Regions from separate parts of the Mesorhizobium sp. M0587 genome, predicted to be linked through region 2. Evidence: riboswitches for the same ligand, from Rfam matches in the RefSeq annotation. Region 2 holds a riboswitch; the other holds the start of a gene.
The links. A riboswitch is a leader RNA that binds a small molecule or an ion and turns the genes downstream of it on or off. The one in region 2 is predicted to bind S-adenosylmethionine.
Positions count from the first base shown of each region.

Region 1: another riboswitch for S-adenosylmethionine. It lies ahead of NKI49_RS23465 (O-succinylhomoserine sulfhydrylase); the one in region 2 lies ahead of metX (homoserine O-acetyltransferase MetX).

Region 1 covers NZ_JAMYQP010000029.1:76,691-80,096, reverse strand. The annotation lists gene NKI49_RS23475 (ABC transporter substrate-binding protein) at 1-191, opposite strand, end outside; gene NKI49_RS23470 (2'-deoxycytidine 5'-triphosphate deaminase) at 292-1,386, opposite strand; SAM riboswitch at 1,527-1,604, shown strand; gene NKI49_RS23465 (O-succinylhomoserine sulfhydrylase) at 1,661-2,851, shown strand; gene NKI49_RS23460 (ceramide glucosyltransferase) at 2,882-3,406, opposite strand, start outside.
Region 2 covers NZ_JAMYQP010000017.1:34,140-37,545, forward strand. The annotation lists gene NKI49_RS17135 (DUF1330 domain-containing protein) at 1-100, shown strand, start outside; gene metW (methionine biosynthesis protein MetW) at 110-724, opposite strand; gene metX (homoserine O-acetyltransferase MetX) at 783-1,949, opposite strand; SAM riboswitch at 2,055-2,132, opposite strand; gene hisC (histidinol-phosphate transaminase) at 2,268-3,377, shown strand; gene NKI49_RS17155 (prephenate/arogenate dehydrogenase family protein) at 3,384-3,406, shown strand, end outside.

The sequences.
Region 1 (3,406 bases), on a different contig from region 2:
ACGCACAGGGCGTTTGCGATGTCGATATCGAAGCCGACGACCTTGCCGTCCGACGTGATGGTGTTGAACGGCGGATAGGCGCCCTCGGTGCCGATCTTGATTTTTTCCGCCGCCTCGGCCGACAGCGAGCCGGCACCGAGCGCCAGCATGGCGGCCGCCGCCCCCGACAGGATCCATTTCGAAATCTGCATCTTCTTGTTCCCCTTGAGTGCCGTCATGTCGAGGCCGGCAACGGCAGCCAAGCATGGCCCGCCATGACAGGCAAGTATTTTGCCTGACTGGAATCGACGTTCAGCGCGCGGCGCGAAAATGCTTCGACAATTTCAGGCCCTGCGCCTGGTAGTTGGAGCCGAGATCGGTGCCATAGAGCGCCTGTGGCCGTTTCAGCATGTGTTCGTAGACCAGCCGGCCGACGATCTGGCCATGATCGAGAATGAACGGCACTTCATGGCTGCGCACTTCGAGCACCGCCCGGCTGCCGGTACCGCCAGCCGCCGAGTGACCGAAGCCTGGATCGAAGAAACCGGCGTAGTGAACGCGAAACTCGCCGACCAATGGATCGAAGGGTGTCATCTCAGCGGCGTAAAGCGGGGGCACATGCACCGCCTCCTGGCTGACCAGGATGTAGAACTCGTCCGGGTCGAGCACCAATTCGCCGGCGCCGCTCTTGTGGATCGGCTCCCAGAAATCGACGACCTCCTGTGCTGCGCGCTTGTCGACGTCGACGAGGCCGGTGTGATGCTTGCCGCGATAGCCGACCAGCCCGCTTTGATCGCCTTTGAGGTCGATCGACAGCGCGATGCCGCCGCCGGAGATGTTCGGCGGCTCGGTGGCGACAAGCATCTCGGCGCGATGCAACTCGCTCAGTTCGGCCTCCGACAAGAGCGCGTTGCCGGTGCGGAAGCGTATCTGCGACAGGCGCGAGCCAGTGCGCGCAACGATCGGGAAGGTGCGCGGGCTGACTTCGAGGTACAGCGGGCCATGGTAGCCGGCGGCGATCTTGTCGAACTCGTGGCCGCGGTCGGTCATGACACGGGTGAAGATGTCTAGCCGTCCGGTCGAGCTCTTCGGATTGGCCGAGGCGGAAATCTTCGCCGGCAGCGCCAGGGTTTCGAGCAGGGGCACGATATAGACGCAGCCGGTTTCCAGCACGGCGCCGTCGGCGAGGCTGATCTCGTGCAGCTTCAACCGGTCGAGTTTTTCCGACACCTTGTGGTTGGGCCCGGGCAGGAAAGAAGCGCGCACCCGCCAGGCCTTGTCGCCAAGCCTCAGATCGAGGCTGGCCGGCTGGATCTGGTCGGCATCGAGCGCGCGCGGCGACTTCAGCGCGCCGGACTGGAACAGCGCCGAAATGTCCTGATCGGGAAGAATGCCTGTCTGCCGCAAAGGCCGCCTGCTCCAAGACCGGGCGATTTCTTGTCGCAGATCCCTGCCGCAAAACCGTGGAACGCTTCTGCCGAACCTGCTTGGTACAACTCTCTTAATGAAGCCGACAATTGACGCAAGCGTGGCGCGGGTCTAAAGGGTCGTTATCCCGTGGTGATTTGGCCGGTCGGCTTGCAGCCACGTTAAACAAGTCGCTAAAGGACCGTCGGGCCGCGAGGCCGTATGGACCGGTTGCGACTTTCGCGGCCGGTTTTTTTGTGTCTGGAACAAAACAATGAGCACCAAGAAGCGTAACTGGAAACCTCAGACCGCACTCGTGCACGGCGGAACCCTGCGTTCCGGCTTCGGCGAAACCTCCGAGGCGATGTACCTGACCCAAGGTTATGTCTATGAAACGGCGCAGGCCGCCGAAGCTCGCTTCAAGGGCGAGGAACCGGGCTTCATCTATTCGCGCTACGCCAATCCGACCGTCGACATGTTCGAGAAGCGCATGTGCGCGCTGGAAGGCGCGGAGGATGCACGCGCCACGGCCTCCGGCATGGCGGCGGTGACGGCGGCGCTCCTGTGCAGCGCCAAGGCTGGCGACCACATCGTGGCGGCGCGCGCGCTGTTCGGCTCCTGCCGCTGGGTGGTCGAGACGCTGGCACCGCGGTACGGCATCGAGGCCACGCTGGTCGACGGCACCGACATCGCCAACTGGGAAAAGGCGGTCAGGCCCAACACCAAGCTGTTCTTCCTGGAAAGCCCGACCAACCCGACGCTGGAAGTCGTCGACATCGCCGCCGTCGCCGCGCTTGCCAATTCGATCGGCGCGCGGCTTGTCGTCGACAATGTCTTTGCCACGCCCTTGCAGCAGAAGCCACTGCAGCTCGGCGCGCACATCGTCGTTTATTCGGCGACCAAACACATTGACGGCCAGGGCCGCTGTCTGGGCGGCGTGATCCTGTCGGACAAGAAGTGGATCGATGAGAATTTGCACGATTATTTCCGCCACACAGGTCCGAGCCTGTCCCCCTTCAATGCCTGGACGCTGTTGAAAGGCCTGGAGACGCTGCCCCTGCGCGTGCGCCAGCAGACGGAGAGCGCCGGCAAGATCGCCGATTTCCTGGCCGAGCAGCCGCAGATTGCCCGCGTCATCTATCCCGGCCGCGCCGACCATCCGCAGGCCGATATCGTCAGGAAGCAGATGTCGGGCGGCTCGACGCTGATCTGCCTCGAGGTCAAGGGCGGCAAGCAGGCGGCCTTCGCCTTGCAGAACGCGCTGGACATCGTGCTGATCTCCAACAATCTCGGCGACGCCAAGAGCCTGATCACCCATCCAGCGACAACGACGCACAAGAATTTGAGCGACGAGGCGCGGGCCGAACTCGGCATCGGGCCGGGTACGCTCAGGCTGTCGGTCGGCCTGGAAGATAGCGACGATCTTCTGGAAGACATCGCACAGGCGTTGAAGGCCGCAATATAGGATCGGCCCAGGTAGCGCGCCTGGCTGCCATCAGGCACTCGACGGCGTCTCTTCCAGTTCGGCGGCCTTGGTGCCAATGGTCATCGCGTTGCCGCGCCAGTCGACGGCGCCGCCAAGCCAGCCGCGCGCCCACATCCCCGGCACGATCATGTCGCGCATCATCATAGCCGCGATCATGCGCGGCGACAGGTGCCAGCCCTTGCCCCAAGCCAGGGCGCATTCCGGAAGATAGAAGGCCGCCAGCACGGCGACGAAGGTCAGCGGCAGGCTGAAACCGGCACTCGCCGCCGCTACCAGCGCAAGCACCAGCGGCACCGCGGCGCCGGTCAGGATTTCGGGCGCGAAGAAGAGCGGGAAGGTGACGCGGCGCAGTCGCGCCCAACGGGCCTGGCGCGACCAGATCTCGCCAAGCGTGCGCCGGCCGAGCGGCTGCTCGAACGGCGAGGAAACGAGATTGACGCGCAAGCCGAGGCCGTTCACCAGTTTGGTCGCGGCGGCGTCCTCGGCGATCTCAGCCGCCAGCGCGCGGATGCCGCCATTGGCGTCGAGCATCGG
Region 2 (3,406 bases):
TCAGGCGATACTGTCGCTGCGGACCGATAATTCCGAGGCTGACGTGGTATTCGCCGACGGTGTCGAACATCCACACAAGGCCACCGATATCCTGGAGTAGGACTAGGCTTTATCGCTTCAGCAAAAACACTGCCTGCTGGCCGAAGAAATTCCAGAACCACCACGGCATCGACAGGCCGATCTTCTGGCCGTTGGCGTCGAGCGCGGTTGCCCTCTCCACCGTCGCGCCAAGCTCGTCGCACAGATTGACGAAGTCGCGGATGGTGCAGAAATGGATGTTGGGCGTGTCGTACCAGGAATAGGGCAGGTCCTTGGTCACCGGCATGCGGCCCTTGACGAACAGCGACAGGCGCACCCGCCAATGCCCGAAATTGGGGAAGGAAACGATGGCGCGGTTGCCGATCCTGAGCAATTCGTCGAGCACCAGTTTCGGATTGCGGGTCGCCTGCAAGGTCTGCGACAGCACGACGAAATCAAAACCCTTGTCGGGATAGAATTGGAGGTCCTTGTCGGCATCTCCCTGAATGACCGAGAGGCCGCGCGCCACGCATTCGTTGACACCGCGCTGCGACAGTTCAAGACCGCGGCCGTCGACCTGCTTGGTGTCCTGCAGCAATTCGAGCAGCAAACCATCGCCCGAGCCGACATCGAGCACGCGGGATCGCGGCGGGATGAGGTTGGCGACGACTTCGAGGTCGACGCGCTGGTCGCGGTTGACGCTCATGGTTCTTTCCTTGGCCAGGCACATTTTCCCAATCCGGACGATGCCCGATTTTGCCGGATCATAGACTTAGCCCTCTCGCCCTCGCGGCCGAGCCGATGAAGCCGTTGATGGCGGCAAACAGTTCCGGTTCGTCGAGCAGGAAGGCGTCATGGCCACGATCGGTCTCGATCTCGACGAAGGACACCGATGCGCCGGCGGCGTTGAGCGCATGCACGATCGAGCGGCTCTCCTCGGTCGGAAACAGCCAATCCGAGGTAAAGGACACCAGGCAGAAGCGGGTCTTGGTGCCGGCGAAGGCGTCGGCCAACAGGCCGCCATGGTCGGCGGCGAGGTCGAAATAGTCCATCGACCGCGTCATATAGAGGTAGGAGTTGGCGTCGAAACGATCGACGAAGGTCATGCCTTGATGGCGCAGATAGCTTTCGATCTGGAAGTCGGCGTCGAAGCCGAAGGTGAGCGCCTCGCGATCCTGCAAATTGCGGCCGAATTTGCGGTGCAGGGCAGCTTCCGAAAGATAGGTGATGTGGGCGGCCATGCGCGCCACCGCCAGCCCTTTTTCCGGGCGCTTGCCATGTTCGAAATATTTGCCGGCATGCCAGTCCGGGTCGGCCATCACGGCTTGCCTACCGACCTCGTGGAAAGCGATGTTCTGCGAGGAATGGCGGGCGCCAGTGGCAATCGGCAGCGCCGAGAAGACGCGCTCCGGATAGCTCGACGCCCATTGCAGCACCTGCATGCCGCCCATCGAGCCGCCGAGCACGCAAAACAGTTTTTCGATGCCGAAATGGTCGATCAGCATCTGCTGCGCGCGCACCATGTCGCGGATGGTGATGACCGGCAGGTCGAGCCCGTAGGGTTTGCCGGTGACGGGATTGGTCGAGGCCGGACCGGTGGAGCCAAGACAGCCGCCGATGACGTTGGAGCAGATGACGAAGAAGCGATTGGTGTCGATGATCTTGCCGGGGCCGATCAGCACTTCCCACCAGCCGGGTTTGCCGGTCACCGGATTGGTGCTGGCGACGTGCTGGTCGCCGGTCAGCGCGTGGCAGACCAGGATGGCATTGGAGCGGGCGTCGTTCAGCGTGCCGTAGGTCTGATAGGCGATCTGGAATGGCGACAGCAGCGTGCCGGCGTCCAGCTTCAGTGGCTTGTCCGCCCCAAAGCGCAACACCGGGCTCGACGGTTGGTCGGCCTCGTTGGTCTTCCCAGCGCGCAGAGCGGCCATTCGCATCTCTCTTGCTGCACCTTGCCTTGCGAAAATCGCCGCCGATGCGTTCGTCCGGCCGGCAGCGGACAACAAAAAACCGGCATTGCCTTCACAAAGCCGGTTACGTCCACGCAAACGGCCCTTTAGCGAATTGTTTAACGTGGCTGCAAGCCGACCGGCCAAATCACCACGGAACTGATGCTGCCCTTCTAGAACTCGCCCGCCTTGCCGTCAATGCCGAGGACTGGCCTCACTGCCAGCTCTCGACATTGCCGGTCACGGCTTGTATTTCCGCAGCGGCTTCCCTGCGGAAGCGTTCTCGACGGATTTTGCGACATGAGCCAGACACCGGATAAGGCACGTCCAACCCCGCGCGCGGGCATCATGGATATCGCTGCCTATGTGCCGGGCAAAAGTGCCGCGCCCGCCGGCGTCGTCAAGGTGTATAAGCTGTCGTCCAACGAGAACCCGCTCGGGCCCTCGCCAAAGGCGATCGAAGCCGCGCGCGAGGTCGCCGGAAAGCTCGACGTCTATCCCGATGGCACCGCCCGGCGGCTACGCGAGGCGATCGCCGAGGTGCATGGCCTCAACGCGCAGAACATCATCTGTTCCAACGGTTCCGACGAGATCCTCGGCCTGCTGGCGCAGACCTATCTCTCGCCCGGCGACGAGGCGATCTTCACCGAACATGCTTTCATGGTCTACAAGATCTACGTCCAGTCGGCAGGCGCCACGCCGGTCGCGGTCAAGGAGACCGACGAGCGAGCCGACATCGACGCGATGCTTGCCGCCGTCACGCCGCGCACCAAGATCGTCTTTCTCGCCAATCCCAACAATCCGACCGGCACCTATGTGCCGTTCCAGGAAGTGCGTCGCCTGCATGCGGGCCTGCCGCGCAACGTGCTTCTGGTGCTCGATGCCGCCTACGCCGAATATGTCCGCCGCAACGATTATGAGGCCGGCATCGAACTGGTCGGCAGCGCCGAAAACGTGGTGATGACCCGCACCTTCTCCAAGATCGGGCTTGGCGGCGCGCGGATCGGCTGGATGTATGCGCCGATGCACATCGTCGACGCGATCAACCGGGTGCGCGGCCCGTTCAACGTCAACGCGACGGCGATCGAAGCCGGTATCGCGGCGATCCGCGATCGCGCCCATGTCGAGCGCAGCGTCGCGCACAACGAGACCTGGCTGGCATGGCTGAGCGAGGAATTGACCAAGCTCGGATTGCGGGTGACGCCCAGCGTCGGCAATTTCATTCTTATCCATTTTCCCGACGACCAGAGGCATTCGGCAGCCGCGGCGGACGATTATCTGACGGCGCGCGGCTATATATTGCGGCGCGTTTCCGGCTATGGCTTTCCCAACGCGCTGCGCATGACCGTCGGTACCGAAGAGGCCAATCGCGGCGTTGTCGCCGCACTCACTACATTCCTGAAAAGCTAGAACGCCATGACATCACCGATGTTCGAAAA